Regions from separate parts of the Rothia sp. HMSC071C12 genome, predicted to be linked through region 2. Evidence: riboswitches for the same ligand, from Rfam matches in the RefSeq annotation. Region 2 holds a riboswitch; each other region holds the start of a gene.

Region 1 (4,129 bases), on a different contig from region 2:
CTCAATGTGGCGTTCGATGCGCAGGGAGAGAGTCTCCAGACCGATGCCGATGTTGAAGGCGTTGGTCGGGGAGATTGCGGCGCCGGTGTCACGCAGCAGGGAGACGCGCGCCTTCAGGATGTAGGAGAGGTTCGCGCCGAACGCGGAGTCCTTACCCAAATCGCGTGCGTAGACCAGGCCGTGGTAGCCGGGGGCGGGCTGGTTGAACTTGGGGAACTTCTCGGGGTCTGCACCGTAGTCGAAGTTACCGGAGTCAACGATCACGCCGCCGATGGAGGTGCCGTGGCCGCCCAGGTACTTGGTGGCGGAGTGGACGACTACGTCTGCGCCGTGCTCGATGGGGCGCAGCAGGTAGGGGGTGGGCACGGTGTTGTCCACGATCAGGGGTACGCCGTTTTCGTGCGCAATTGCGGCAATGGGCTCAATGTCGAGCACGTCGTTGCGGGGGTTGGGCACGGACTCGCCGTAGAAGAGCTTGGTGTTGGGGCGGACTGCGGCGCGCCATGCATCCAGGTCGTCCGGGTCCTCAACGAAGGTGGTTTCGATACCGAGGTCGGCGAGGGTGTACTTGAGCAGGTTGTAGGTGCCGCCGTACACGGAGGGCGATGCGACCACGTGGTCGCCGGCGCCGGCAATGTTCAGGATTGCGTAGGTGATAGCTGCCTGACCGGATGCCAGCAGCAGCGCACCAACGCCGCCTTCCAGGGAAGCGATGCGGTTTTCGATAGCTTCCTGGGTGGGGTTGTTGAGGCGAGTGTAGATGGGGCCCAGCTCGGCGAGGGCGAAACGGTTCGCTGCCTGCTCGGCGCTGTCAAAGACGAAGGAAGTGGTCTGGTAGATGGGTAGTGCCCGAGCTCCCGTTGCGGCATCCGGCGCCTGACCTGCGTGAATCTGGCGGGTTTCGAACTTCCAACCTGCGGGGTTGGCGGGAGTCGGGACGGTAGTGTTGTTGCTCATGCGTGGCTCCTAATGGGGATTCTTAGGGGGCCGCATGCCGACGGTACAGGAATCGTCGTCGAATAATCCTGTCACGATTGATGTACCGTTTTCGGTCACATCGGTCCCGCGCTTGCGTCACGCTTGTGCGTGCCGCCTGGTCTTCACCCAGGGCACCCCACCGCGGAGGAGGGTTGCCGGCCAGCTAGCTGGGGCTTGTCGCTGGCGCTCTTGACCTGTATTCAGGGTGTCACAGGGCACGGGGCGGGGTCAAGGGTTTTGTGGGTAGACGGCACTTTAAGACATTTCATTGCAAAGATGACGTTTTTTAACGTCTGTCATAAAACGTGAGCGACGGTGCCGGGGCAATCCGAGGGCGAGGCAATCGAGATGCGGAGGCGGACACCCACCATCCACACAGTAACCCCCATCACTTTTATCTACAGTTTTTCGGTACACTGAAATGACACATACACTCACGCAGGGTACAACTCACTACGGCTCGCTACGCCGTTTATCCTGCTCAGCATCCCTCCGGTATAGGGGCCAGAGGGTCATACCCGAAGGTTACCTACCATGTCTCTTGTTCTTGATGCGGCGCAGCTCAGCCGCGTCTTTGGCAAAGGTGAAAACGCTTTTACCGCCGTCGACCGTGTGTCACTTCGCGTCAGTTCCGGTGAGATTCATGCCCTCCTCGGCCCCAACGGTGCGGGCAAAACGACTACCGTGCAGATGTGCTCGACCCTGCTCACACCCACCGGCGGTAACCTTACCGTGAACGGTATTGACGCTATCGCCCACCCGCAGCGGGCGCGCCGTCACGTGGGCCTAGCTTTGGGAGGGGAGAACGGCTTCTACCCGCGCGCTAGTGCCCGCGACAATCTGCTGTTCTTCGCCGATGTTGCGGGGGTTTCCGGGCGGACCCGACGACACGAGGTGGAGCATGCCCTAGCACGCGTAGAGCTCACCGATGCGGCAACGCGGCCTGTCCAGGAGTTTTCCCGCGGCATGAAGCAGCGCCTACATATTGCCCGCGCCCTGCTCGGCTCCCCCGCCCTGCTCCTGCTGGATGAGCCGACCAATGGGCTCGACCCCGATATCGCTCTGACCGTGCGTACCCTCATCCGATCTCTGGCAAATGAAGGTACCGCCATTCTGCTGACGAGCCACCTGCTGGGCGAGATTGAGGACCTAGCGCACACCATCACCGTTTTGGGCGCAGGTTCTGTCGCCGTGAGCGGCAACCTCGAGGATATTGCCGCGCACGCCGGCATTGCCGCCACGACCGTGGTTCAGGTCGAGGCCACCGCCACCGAGGGTCTTGATACACTACGCGGATTCCTCCACGATAAGGCGGCGGTGCTGTTTGCCCCGCGTGGTTCCGGCTGGGAGCTAACCCTCTACTGGCACGGTGAGCGCACCACGTTCGAGGCGGGTGAGGCTCACCGCATCCTCACGGAGGGGCTTGCCACCGCGAACATTGGGGCACGGACCGAACCGTACACACGCCCGGCAACCTTGGAAGAGGCATACCTGGCAATGGCGGAGGGGCTCAAGCGATGAACGCTCAGACGCAACGCTCGGAAGAGTTCCAGCGGCAGGGTCGACGGTATGACCTGTGGCAGGAGTGCGCCCGCCAACTGCGACTCATGGGCTTTAGCCTGCGCCAGTTCCTGACGGTCCCCTACTTCATTCAGCTGCTCATCAGTACGGTACTCGGCTCGGTCATCCTTCAGGCGCTCGCCGTGCATGCGGCGGCGCAGAGCTCCGCGGGTCACTCCGTTGACCCGACCCTCGCGTGGACCCGCGCGGGCATTGTGGGCATGTGGTCGGTCTGCATCGTGTCTGCGGGCATCATCAATTTCGAGCGTTTCCGTGGGACCCTCGTGTACCTGTGTTCGGGGTCGATTTCTCCGGTGCGGGTGCTGGCGGCTATCGTTTCGAGCGCCTCCATTGTGGGTATGGCGGCTTTGCCCCTGTCGTGGCTCATCTGGGCTCTTGTGACGCTTAACCCGCAGGTCACGGATTTTTCAGCACTCTGGCCGCGCTACGTTCTGGGCGTTCCCCTGCTGTGGCTTGCGTGCCTGTCGGTCACGTTCATGATTGCGGTATTCTTCGTGGCCACGCCGAACGCTATCGCCTACGAGGAGCTATTGCTCGTGCCGGTTTTTATTCTTTCCGGGGTTCTCTTCACGACCATTGAAGCGCCCGCCTGGCTGGATGCCGCGGGCGTGCTCATTCCCCTGCAGGCGCCGGTTCACCTCCTACTTGGGCGTACCGCCATCACTACCCCGGCGGATGCGCTCCTACCCGTGGCACAGACTCTGGCAGTGAGCTTCATCTGGGCGTTGTGTGCTTTCCTTTTTGCCCGGAAGGCTCTCGCCTCCGCCCGTCATCGCGGTACCCTGGGGGCGATGTAGCGTGCGTATTCTCTCTTCTGCCGCTCTGCCTAGCGTGGCGCGTCGGGCTCTGTCGACCGCCTCTATTGGCTGGTCATCTTCTATTACCTTCGCGACCCTCGGAACGGCTATCACGACCCTGGTTCTCGTACCCGGTCTTAACGTGCTTTTCACGGTGCTTCTGGGTGCTGATCTTGCCGCAAACGATACGGTACGCATCGGCTGCGCGTCTGCTCTGATTGCCACCCTCAGCTCCGTGGCAGCCGGTATTGTCGCGCGCGTTGCCACCGACCGGTGGATTGGCGTCTTCGAGTACGTGTGTACGGCTCGCCCGGTGGACGCTGGCTACTGGCTCGGTGCGGCGGCGGTACCCGCGTTGCTGGCATCCGTAACGGGTCTGAGCAATGTGGGTATCGTGTGGTTGCTGTCCCTCACGGAGCCCTCTACCGGAGCAGGTTCGGGGCTTCTACTGGGGGCCATTGCGCTGATGCCGGCTGCGATTCTGGGAGGGGTCTGCCTGGGTATTTTTGCTGCCGGCTTGGGTCTGTACCTATCGGATCCGTACACGGGCTCGAACGTTCTATCTATTGTTCTGCCGGTCAGCGCGGGTGTGATTGTGCCGGTGAGTACCTACCCGGCGTGGCTTGCGTGGGTATGTTCGTGGGTTCCCGGATCCCGGCTGGTGCAAGCTTTAGATACCTCTGGCGGTATTGCGAGCACCGCGCCGGATCTCTTCACGCTCCTGGCAGCAGACGCGGCATTGGCAGTACTCTACGCCGCTATCGGATTGGGGC
Region 2 (4,129 bases):
GGTTCGGGGTGGGGTTTAGCGGGTCGGTGAACGAGTAGGGGGTGGGCAGTCCCATTATTCTCCCATCGGTTGCTGGCATTAGCACCCTTGCTTGCCGTGCCGCTGTCTGTGTGACCGTGGGGTCTGTGTGTGCGTTGGCGAGGGGGTTGCTGCGACGTCACGGAGCCAGGTCTCTCGGTCGCTCTGGATGGTTTGCCTTCTTAGTAAAGCGCGCCGGAGGGGGTGGACGCAAAGGGGACCGTCATATTCGGTGTGCTGTGTATCGGTTCGTAATATAACGACATATTTAAAGACCCCGCCCCGCGCTCACTGCTGTGGGGCGCGGGGCGGGGCACATCATCATCATTCAGTAGGCGACAGGTTTCCCCGCCGACTTCTTTCTCCGGCGCGTAGCGATGATTAGCTCACCTTCGGGGAGCAGCCACGCGGCGGACATCTCTCCTAAAACTCAGCGCGTGCTGAGCGTTGCGTTTAGCTGTGGTGCTAATTGCTGGTGGCGTTAGTTGCTGGGGTACTTCGCCTTCACCCAGCGCTCGAAAACACCCACCAGGGCGTCGGTAATCTTACCGAGCACCGCCAGCGCCACAATAGCCAGCAGCAGGCGGTCGGTGCGGCCGTTGTTCTGCGAGTCGGTCAGCAGGTAACCCAGACCCATGGATGCACCCAGCAGCTCAGCGGCGACCAGGAACAGCCACGCCTGAGCCAGCGCCAGACGCAGACCCGAAACAACCGACGGCAGAACCGCGGGAAGCTGAACCGTGGTGAACAGGCGCAGACCCTTCAGGCCGAAGGCGCGTGCCGCCTCCACAAGCTTGGGGTCAACGTGCGCCAGAGCCGCAGAAACCGTGGTGTATACCGGGAAGAACGCACCAATAGCAACCAGGGTCACCTTGGAATTCTCGCCGATACCGATCCACAGCAGAAGCAGCGGAACCCACGCCAGGGACGGCACGGCACGCAGCGCACCAATGGTCGGTGCGGCAATCAGACGCACCGGCGCAGACAGGCCAATCAGCGCACCCAGCACCAGGCCGAGCACGGCACCAATACCGAAACCAATCAGCACACGCTGAGTAGAAATCGCCACGTGGCGGCCCAACTCGCCGCGCTGCGCCAGCTCAACACCGGCGCTGACCACACGGTCGGGGGAGGGCAGCTGAACCTGGGTGAACACGCCGTTCGTGCTCAGAATGTACCAGAGGGCAATCAGCGCCAGGGGAAGAATCAGGCCCAGGTACTGCTTACCGGCGAACGGGTTCGACGGCAGCTTCACGGAAGAGACACGCTTCTCGGCACGCTCAGCGCGAGCGCTGGAGGCGGCGGTGATCGTTGCGGCGGTCATTACTTCTCAACCACCTTTGCGATCTTCTCAACGGCTGCGCTGTCAGCCTTCTTTGCGAACTGGTCGTCCACAATGCTGTTTAGTGCCTTGTCCACGTCGGACTGGGAGGGAACGTCGCCGGACTCGACCAGAATCGGGCCGACACCCTTGAGAACCTCAACCTGCTTAGCGCCCGGAACCGGGTCGATATCCAGGTGGGTGCGCTCCATGACGACCTGAGCAGTCTCGTGCTTAATGCCGGACTCCTCCTCGACAATCTTCACTGCCTCTTCGGGGTTCTTCTTAGCCCAGGCGCGAGCGTACTCGTACACGTCCACGATGGTCTGTGCGGCGGTCGGGTTGGACTGAATGAACTTCTCGGTCGCGTTCAGGAAGCCGTAGGTGTTGAAGTTCAGGTTGCGGTAGAAGAGCACGTCGCCGCTTTCCACCTCGGCGGCAGCCATAATCGGGTCCAGGCCGCTCCACGCGTTGACCTGACCGTTATCCAGGGCGGTGCGGCCGTCGGCGTGCTGCAGGTTCTGAATGGTCAGATCCGAAGCGGAAATACCCTCCTGCTTGAGTGCCTGCAGCAGCAGGAAGTACGGGTCGGTACCCTTGGTCACGGCAACAGTCTTACCCTTCAGGTCCGCAACCTTGGTGATGCCCGAATCCTTGCGGGTCACCAGTGCCGACCATTCCGGCTGCGAGTAGAGGCTAATGACCTTGATGGGGGAGCCATTAGCGCGTGCCAGCAGCGCCGCCGAACCGGCGGTCGAGCCAACATCAATATTGCCGCTACGCAGCGCCTCATTCGCCTTGTTCGAACCGGCCGACTTGACCCACTCAACCTTCTTACCCTCGGCGGCGAGGGCGGTCTCAAGCCAACCCTTCTTGCGGATAATCAGGGACAGCGGGTTGTAGGTCGCGTAGTCAATGGTCACGGTGTTCTGATTGCCACCACCGGCAGCACCGGAGGCGTTAGCGGAACCGGAACCTTCACCGGCGCAGGCGCTGAGCAGAGTAGCAAAAGCGGCGGCTGCGGCAAGGGACTTGAGGGCGGTACGACGAGACGGGGAGTAAGTCATGATGAAATCTTTTCGCTTCTGAAGATGATGATGTGATGTGTAAGAAATGTGTTGCGTGGCGGCTTTAGGCGTTATCTTCCACGCCGAGCTCAGCCAACAGTTCGCTACGCAGCGCCGTGATCTCAGCATCGGCGCGGTCACGCGGGTGAGAACGGTCAACGGTCACAATGCGCTGGATGGTGGCGGGCGCCTCCGGGGTGTCCTTACCGAGGACAATCACCCGGTCAGAGAGGTACAGCGCCTCTTCCACATCGTGGGTGACCAGCAGAATCGTGGTCGGGTCTTGACGGTGCACGTCCAACAGCAAATCCTGCATGTTGATGCGGGTCAGCGCATCCAGAGCACCGAAGGGCTCGTCGAGCAGCAGCACGCCGGGGTTGCGTGCGAGCGCTCGTGCCAGGGACACGCGCTGAGCCATACCGCCTGAAATTTCCTTGGGACGGTGGGTTGCGTATTCGCCCAGGCCGACCAGGTCGAGCAGGCGCGCTACGGATGCTGCGCCTTCAGATTTTTTGGTGCCCTGCGGTAGTCCGAGAGCCACGTTGTCGGCGACGGTGCGCCAGGGGAGCAGGCGCGGTTCCTGAAAGCCGATAGCTACGCGGGGGTCGAGGCCGGTCACTGCCTTCTCGCCGATACGCACGGTACCTGCGGTGATGCGGTTCAGGCCTGCTGCTGCACGCAGGAGAGTGGATTTGCCGCATCCGGAGGAGCCGATGACGGAGATAATCTCGCCGGGGGCTGCGGTGAAGGAGACTCCGCGAAGAACTTCGTGGGTTCCGCCGGGCACGGGGAAAGATTGTCCGACGCCTTCAAAGCTCAAGGGGACGGCGGCGGTGGATACGGCACGGCGGCCGTTCTTTTCACTGGTGGGTACGTCAGTTACTGCACTGTTGAGTGTCATGTCACTTCCATCGTTCCTGGCGTTAGCACCGGGGGCGGAAGAATCCGTGCCGGTTGCTGCGACGTCGTGGAGCCAGGTCTCTCAGTCGCTCTGGATGGTTTGCTTCTCCCACCCTATGGGCTGTGGCGTGCCTCAATCAACCCTGCGGGCGCGTATGAATTTCTATGACCGTATATTTCGCATTTATCACGAAATATTTCGGTTCCACGTCACAAAAAGATTTTTTCGTCACAAACGTGACCTCCCTCCCGTGCGCCCCGTACACTCAAACCACGAGATCATGAGTCCCGGCGCTAAGCTCTGGCTAGCCGGGCGGCAACCCTCTCCCGTAGCGGGGTGCCCCAGATGATGATCTGGCCTCAACGTTACGAGGCAAGTACGGCGCGAACGCGCCACCTGCACGAAGGCCACCACCGAACGCAGAAGGCAAGAAGGAGGCGGCGCGCGGGGTGCAGGGCACTAACCCGATCGTCCCCGATCATTCGCGAAAGGAAAATCGATGGCTGAGCAGAAGAAGCGCATCGTAGTTAACGCATTCGAAATGACCTGCATTGGTCACCAGAGCTTCGACCTCTGGCGTCACCCGCGCTCCCGCGCAACCGAGTACAACACCATCAAGTACTGGACTGACCTGGCTAAGACCCTTGAGCGCGGCCTGTTTGACGCCGTGTTCATCGCTGACGTGGTCGGCATCTACGACGTGTACAAGAACTCTGCCGCTCCCGCCATTGAGGGTGCCGCTCAGGTTCCCGTGAATGACCCCGCAACCCAGATTTCTGCAATGGCTGCAGTGACCGAGCACCTCGGCTTCGGCGTGACTGC
Region 3 (4,129 bases), on a different contig from region 2:
ATACATCTTTGCATATAATTTTTGAAATATTTTCATGGTTAGGGTTAGAAGTTTTTATCTCAGAAGCATGGTCGTAAGTATCAGAGTCGCATACCCTTCGGAATTGCTGAACAGATAATGCTCCATTAATAATCTGACCGAATGAATATCCCACCTCTTGGGTCGCGTCAACACAGGCAATGATTCCAATCAGCGATCCGGCCACATACGATATATCGGCTCCTGAATCCACAAGGAAGTACAGGGACGCAAAAAGTAAGACAGAGCAGAGTAGCCCTGCAACTACGGAGATGATTCCTCTAACACTTTCAAGGCTCAATTCCCTACCGGCTGCCCGGCGTCGCCAGGACGCTACGCGTTGCGAGAAAAATCGGGAGGCTCTCATGAGGTGAAGTTCTTGGGCGCGACTTTGAGCCATCAGATTGTCTAGATAGTAGTTCTCTACCCGATAATCCTCGTACATTAGGGTGTAGATAGCGTAATCACGTTTAGCGAGAATCACCATTGCAATAGATAGGGGTAGTGAACACAGTGCCGCAAAAATTGCTGCCACAATGCTGACGTTCGCGATATTAAGACAGAGAAGTAACACCATTGCGAAGGCACTCACCAGTGTCATAACTGACATGGTGTGAACCTGCAATTCCTGTTTCGATATTGCCTCTCTAGCAGCACGTATATCTTCCTGTGATTTTGTGCTACCTATATCAGATAACGGAAATGTAGATAACCTGTTATTTAACATGCAGTGAACCCGATAGTTCACCTTTGATTTGAGGATGAGCATGTTACTTATGACCCAGCGTTTAGCAATGATATTAATTCCGACAACAAGGGCAAGAGCAACGATATAAATCCAGGCCGCACCACCATTTGAACCGCTCAAGGCTGATACTGTATTACCAATCAGCAGGGACTGACTCAGGGGAATGCAGGCTATGACGGCTAGCGATAGGGCGACGCTCACTAGGGTCCCAGGACAGGTTTTCCAGGCTAGGCGGAAAGACCAGAGTATAGAAGAAAATAGCTTTTTCATTCTCACCACGCTCACAAAGTCGTATTGAACTCATCTTTGAGCCCTGAAACTCCTCGATGAGCGGACGTCGAAACACTACCCGTGCTTCATTAGTTACCCTACTCCTCATTGAAATATAAAACACATATATTCGTGCGTGTCCAAGAATATTAAGCAGATATATCTGTGATATTTTCGGGCATCCAGGGGTTAGCCGACAGCTCTACCCGCAACGCCCCCAGCCCCCTTCGTCATAGTCAGTCATATTAAGTTCATATTTCTCCCCAATGTCATGTCCAGAAATATTAGGACATCAACCGCCGCACCCCTTGCACGCCCTCGGAGGCGGTGGGTAGAGTGAAAGCGTTATCTATCAAGAGCGACCGAGAGATCTGGCTCGTCGACGTCGCAGCAACCTCGCCAGTATCCCCCACCGTCACGGTGCAGGGTGCGGACAAGGTGCTCCCGCCAGAACCGATAGAGAAGAATACCCTTCGGCACCCCTTGATGATGCGCACCCGCAAACCGGTGGCGCGCATCCTGCAGAAGAATTCGCGCACCCTCCCGGTGCGTATCTATCGGGTGAACACGAAGGATGGTTATGACTACAGTTCACCCGGCTCTTTCTTTTGAGCTATTCCCTCCGCGCTCACAGGCGAGCTGTGAGTCGCTGCTCCGCACCATTGCGGAGCTTGAGGGCACCAACCCCGACTACGTGTCGGTCACCTACGCCGGTGACGCTAAGCGCCGCCAGAAGACCTTGGCGCTGCTCGACCACCTGGTGCATGAAACCTCCCTCACCCCGCTGGCTCACCTGATTTGTGCAGGCCACTCGGTGCATGAGCTGGAGCGTGCGGTCCGCCTGATTCTGGGTCTGGGCGTGCGCGGTTTCCTGGCTCTTCGCGGTGATATTCAGGATGGTCAGGTTTCTGAACTTCCTTTCGCCCGCTACCTGGTAGAGCTCATTCGCCGCGTGGAGCGTGAAGATTTCGCTCACCTGGCTGCTGGCAAGGTGTCGATTGGTGTGGCGGCATACCCGCAGAAGCACCCCGAGTCCGCATCCCTGTTGCAGGATATTGAGATTCTGCTGTCCAAGCAGCGTGCCGGCGCGGATTTCGCAATCACTCAGGTGTTCTTTGAGGATGAACGCTACAGCGCCCTGGTCGATTCGGCGCACCTGGCGGGCGTGGATATTCCGATTATTCCGGGCATCATGCCGGTAACCTCGCTGAAGCGCCTGCAGAATCTTTGCCAGATGGCGGGCATGGAAGTCCCGACGGACCTCGCCTACGCCCTAGAGACAGCAACCAGTAACGCAGAGCTGCACCGCATCGGTGTTGAGTACGCGCTGAACCAGTGCCGCACCGTGATGGACGCGGGCGCACCGGGCCTGCACTTCTTCACCTTCAACGAGCATGCCGCGGTTCTGGACGTTCTGGACCAGCTGGATTTGCCGCGGTACAGTAACCGTTTCTCTCAGCCGCTGAGCGAACTGGAATACGCCTAACCCAACCCGTAACGCTCCTTGTCGGATGCGTTCCCATTGTCTCCCCCGCAAATATTCCGGGAGTTGTTGAGTCCTCCGTTTCACCACCCACAGTCGGGTGGTAAAACGCCGGAACCGACTCCCACATCTATCCCCAGTAAAGGAAAAAAATATTATGTCGAACACCGCATTCCCCGCCGCAACTATTGTTGGTTACCCCCGCGTGGGCCGCTTCCGTGAGCTGAAGAAGGCTCAGGAGGCTTTCTGGAAGGGCAAGGCCACCCTGCAGGAGCTGCAGGACACCGCCGCAGACGTGCAGCGCACCTACTTCGAGCGCGTGACCGCCGCCGGTCTGAAGGCTGACAACTACTCGATTCCGGCAACCTTCTCCTACTACGACCAGGTGCTCGACGTTGTTCGCCTGTTCACCCTGGTTCCCGAGCGTCTGGCTGAGGCTAAGGACGCACGCGGTCTGCTGGATCTGCCCGGCTACTTCGCACTGGCGCGCGGTACCGAGACCCTGCCTCCGCTGGAGATGACTAAGTGGTTCGACACCAACTACCACTACCTGGTGCCCGAGATTGGTGCCGGTACCGAGATTAAGCTGAACCTTGAGGCTATTGACGAGCAGCTTGAGGTTGCAAAGCAGGCTGGTGTGAAGGTTCGCCCGCAGATCGTTGGCCCGCTGACCCTGCTGCTGGGTGCTAAGGCTGAGCAGGGTTCCGCTGAGGACTTCTCCCCCGTTGACCGTCTGGATGAGTTCGTTGCCGCGTACGCTCAGGTGCTGGAGCAGCTGGCTGAGCGCGGTGTTGAGTGGGTTCAGCTGGACGAGCCGGGCCTGACCGTGGACCGTGCCGACAACGCGAAGGTTGCGCAGCTGGCTGAGCGCACCTACCGTGCCCTGGCTGCTGGCGAGAAGCGCCCGCAGATTCTGGTGACCAGCCCCTACGGTTCCCTGCGTGAGAACCTGCCGGCGCTGCTGGGCACCGGTATTGAGGCGCTGCACCTTGACCTGGTGCACGGCGTGTACTCGAAGGCTGAGCTGGAGTCTGTTTCTGCTGCTGGTGTGCACCTGGTTGCCGGTGTTGTGAACGGCCGTAACGTGTGGCGTGCTGATGTTCGTGCCGCACTGAAGACTCTGGAGGCGCTGCCCGGCGCATCCGAGGGTGCCGTGTCTGTGGCTTCCTCGACCTCCCTGCAGCACGTGCCGCACGACCTGGCTCTGGAAGACCCCGCCGAGGTTCCCGTGGATGGTCTGGCATTCGCCGATCAGAAGGTCGCTGAGATTGCTCTGCTGGCTCGTGGCCTGGCTGAGGGTGAGGCTGCTGTTGAGCCGGAGCTGAAGGCTGCTGACGAGGCGCTGGCTCGCTTCGCCGCTGACCCGCGCAAGCACAACGACGAGATTCGTGCCCGCGCCGCAGCTGTGACTCCCGAGGACTTCGACCGCCCGACTATTGACGTTCGCCGCGCGGCTCAGGCCGACCTGAACCTGCCGAAGCTGCCGACCACCACCATCGGTTCTTTCCCGCAGACCGCTGAGATTCGCCGCCACCGTGCGGAGGCTCGTGCGGGCAAGATTTCCGCTGAGGAGCTGAACGGCTTCCTGCGTGACGAGATCGCTTCGGTTA

What was found. Region 2 has a riboswitch for S-adenosylmethionine ahead of HMPREF2942_RS01495 (ABC transporter ATP-binding protein). Riboswitches for the same ligand answer to the same signal wherever they lie in the genome.
Region 1: another riboswitch for S-adenosylmethionine. It lies ahead of HMPREF2942_RS02660 (bifunctional o-acetylhomoserine/o-acetylserine sulfhydrylase); the one in region 2 lies ahead of HMPREF2942_RS01495 (ABC transporter ATP-binding protein).
Region 3: another riboswitch for S-adenosylmethionine. It lies ahead of HMPREF2942_RS07835 (methylenetetrahydrofolate reductase); the one in region 2 lies ahead of HMPREF2942_RS01495 (ABC transporter ATP-binding protein).

What each region holds. Positions count from the first base shown of each region.
Region 1 is NZ_KV814370.1:4,588-8,716, forward strand. Features, by position in the region: gene HMPREF2942_RS02660 (bifunctional o-acetylhomoserine/o-acetylserine sulfhydrylase) at 1-957, opposite strand, end outside; SAM riboswitch class IV at 1,061-1,173, opposite strand; gene HMPREF2942_RS02665 (ABC transporter ATP-binding protein) at 1,513-2,499, shown strand; gene HMPREF2942_RS02670 (ABC transporter permease) at 2,496-3,356, shown strand; gene HMPREF2942_RS02675 (ABC transporter) at 3,358-4,129, shown strand, end outside.
Region 2 is NZ_KV814368.1:84,617-88,745, forward strand. Features, by position in the region: gene HMPREF2942_RS01480 (AMP-binding protein) at 1-55, opposite strand, end outside; gene HMPREF2942_RS01485 (ABC transporter permease) at 500-1,342, opposite strand; gene HMPREF2942_RS01490 (aliphatic sulfonate ABC transporter substrate-binding protein) at 1,342-2,406, opposite strand; gene HMPREF2942_RS01495 (ABC transporter ATP-binding protein) at 2,471-3,307, opposite strand; SAM riboswitch class I at 3,312-3,408, opposite strand; SAM riboswitch class IV at 3,584-3,692, shown strand; gene HMPREF2942_RS01500 (LLM class flavin-dependent oxidoreductase) at 3,807-4,129, shown strand, end outside.
Region 3 is NZ_KV814376.1:83,852-87,980, reverse strand. Features, by position in the region: partial or broken gene HMPREF2942_RS07840 (ATP-binding cassette domain-containing protein) at 1-967, opposite strand, end outside; SAM riboswitch class I at 1,383-1,499, shown strand; gene HMPREF2942_RS07835 (methylenetetrahydrofolate reductase) at 1,617-2,522, shown strand; gene metE (5-methyltetrahydropteroyltriglutamate--homocysteine S-methyltransferase) at 2,677-4,129, shown strand, end outside.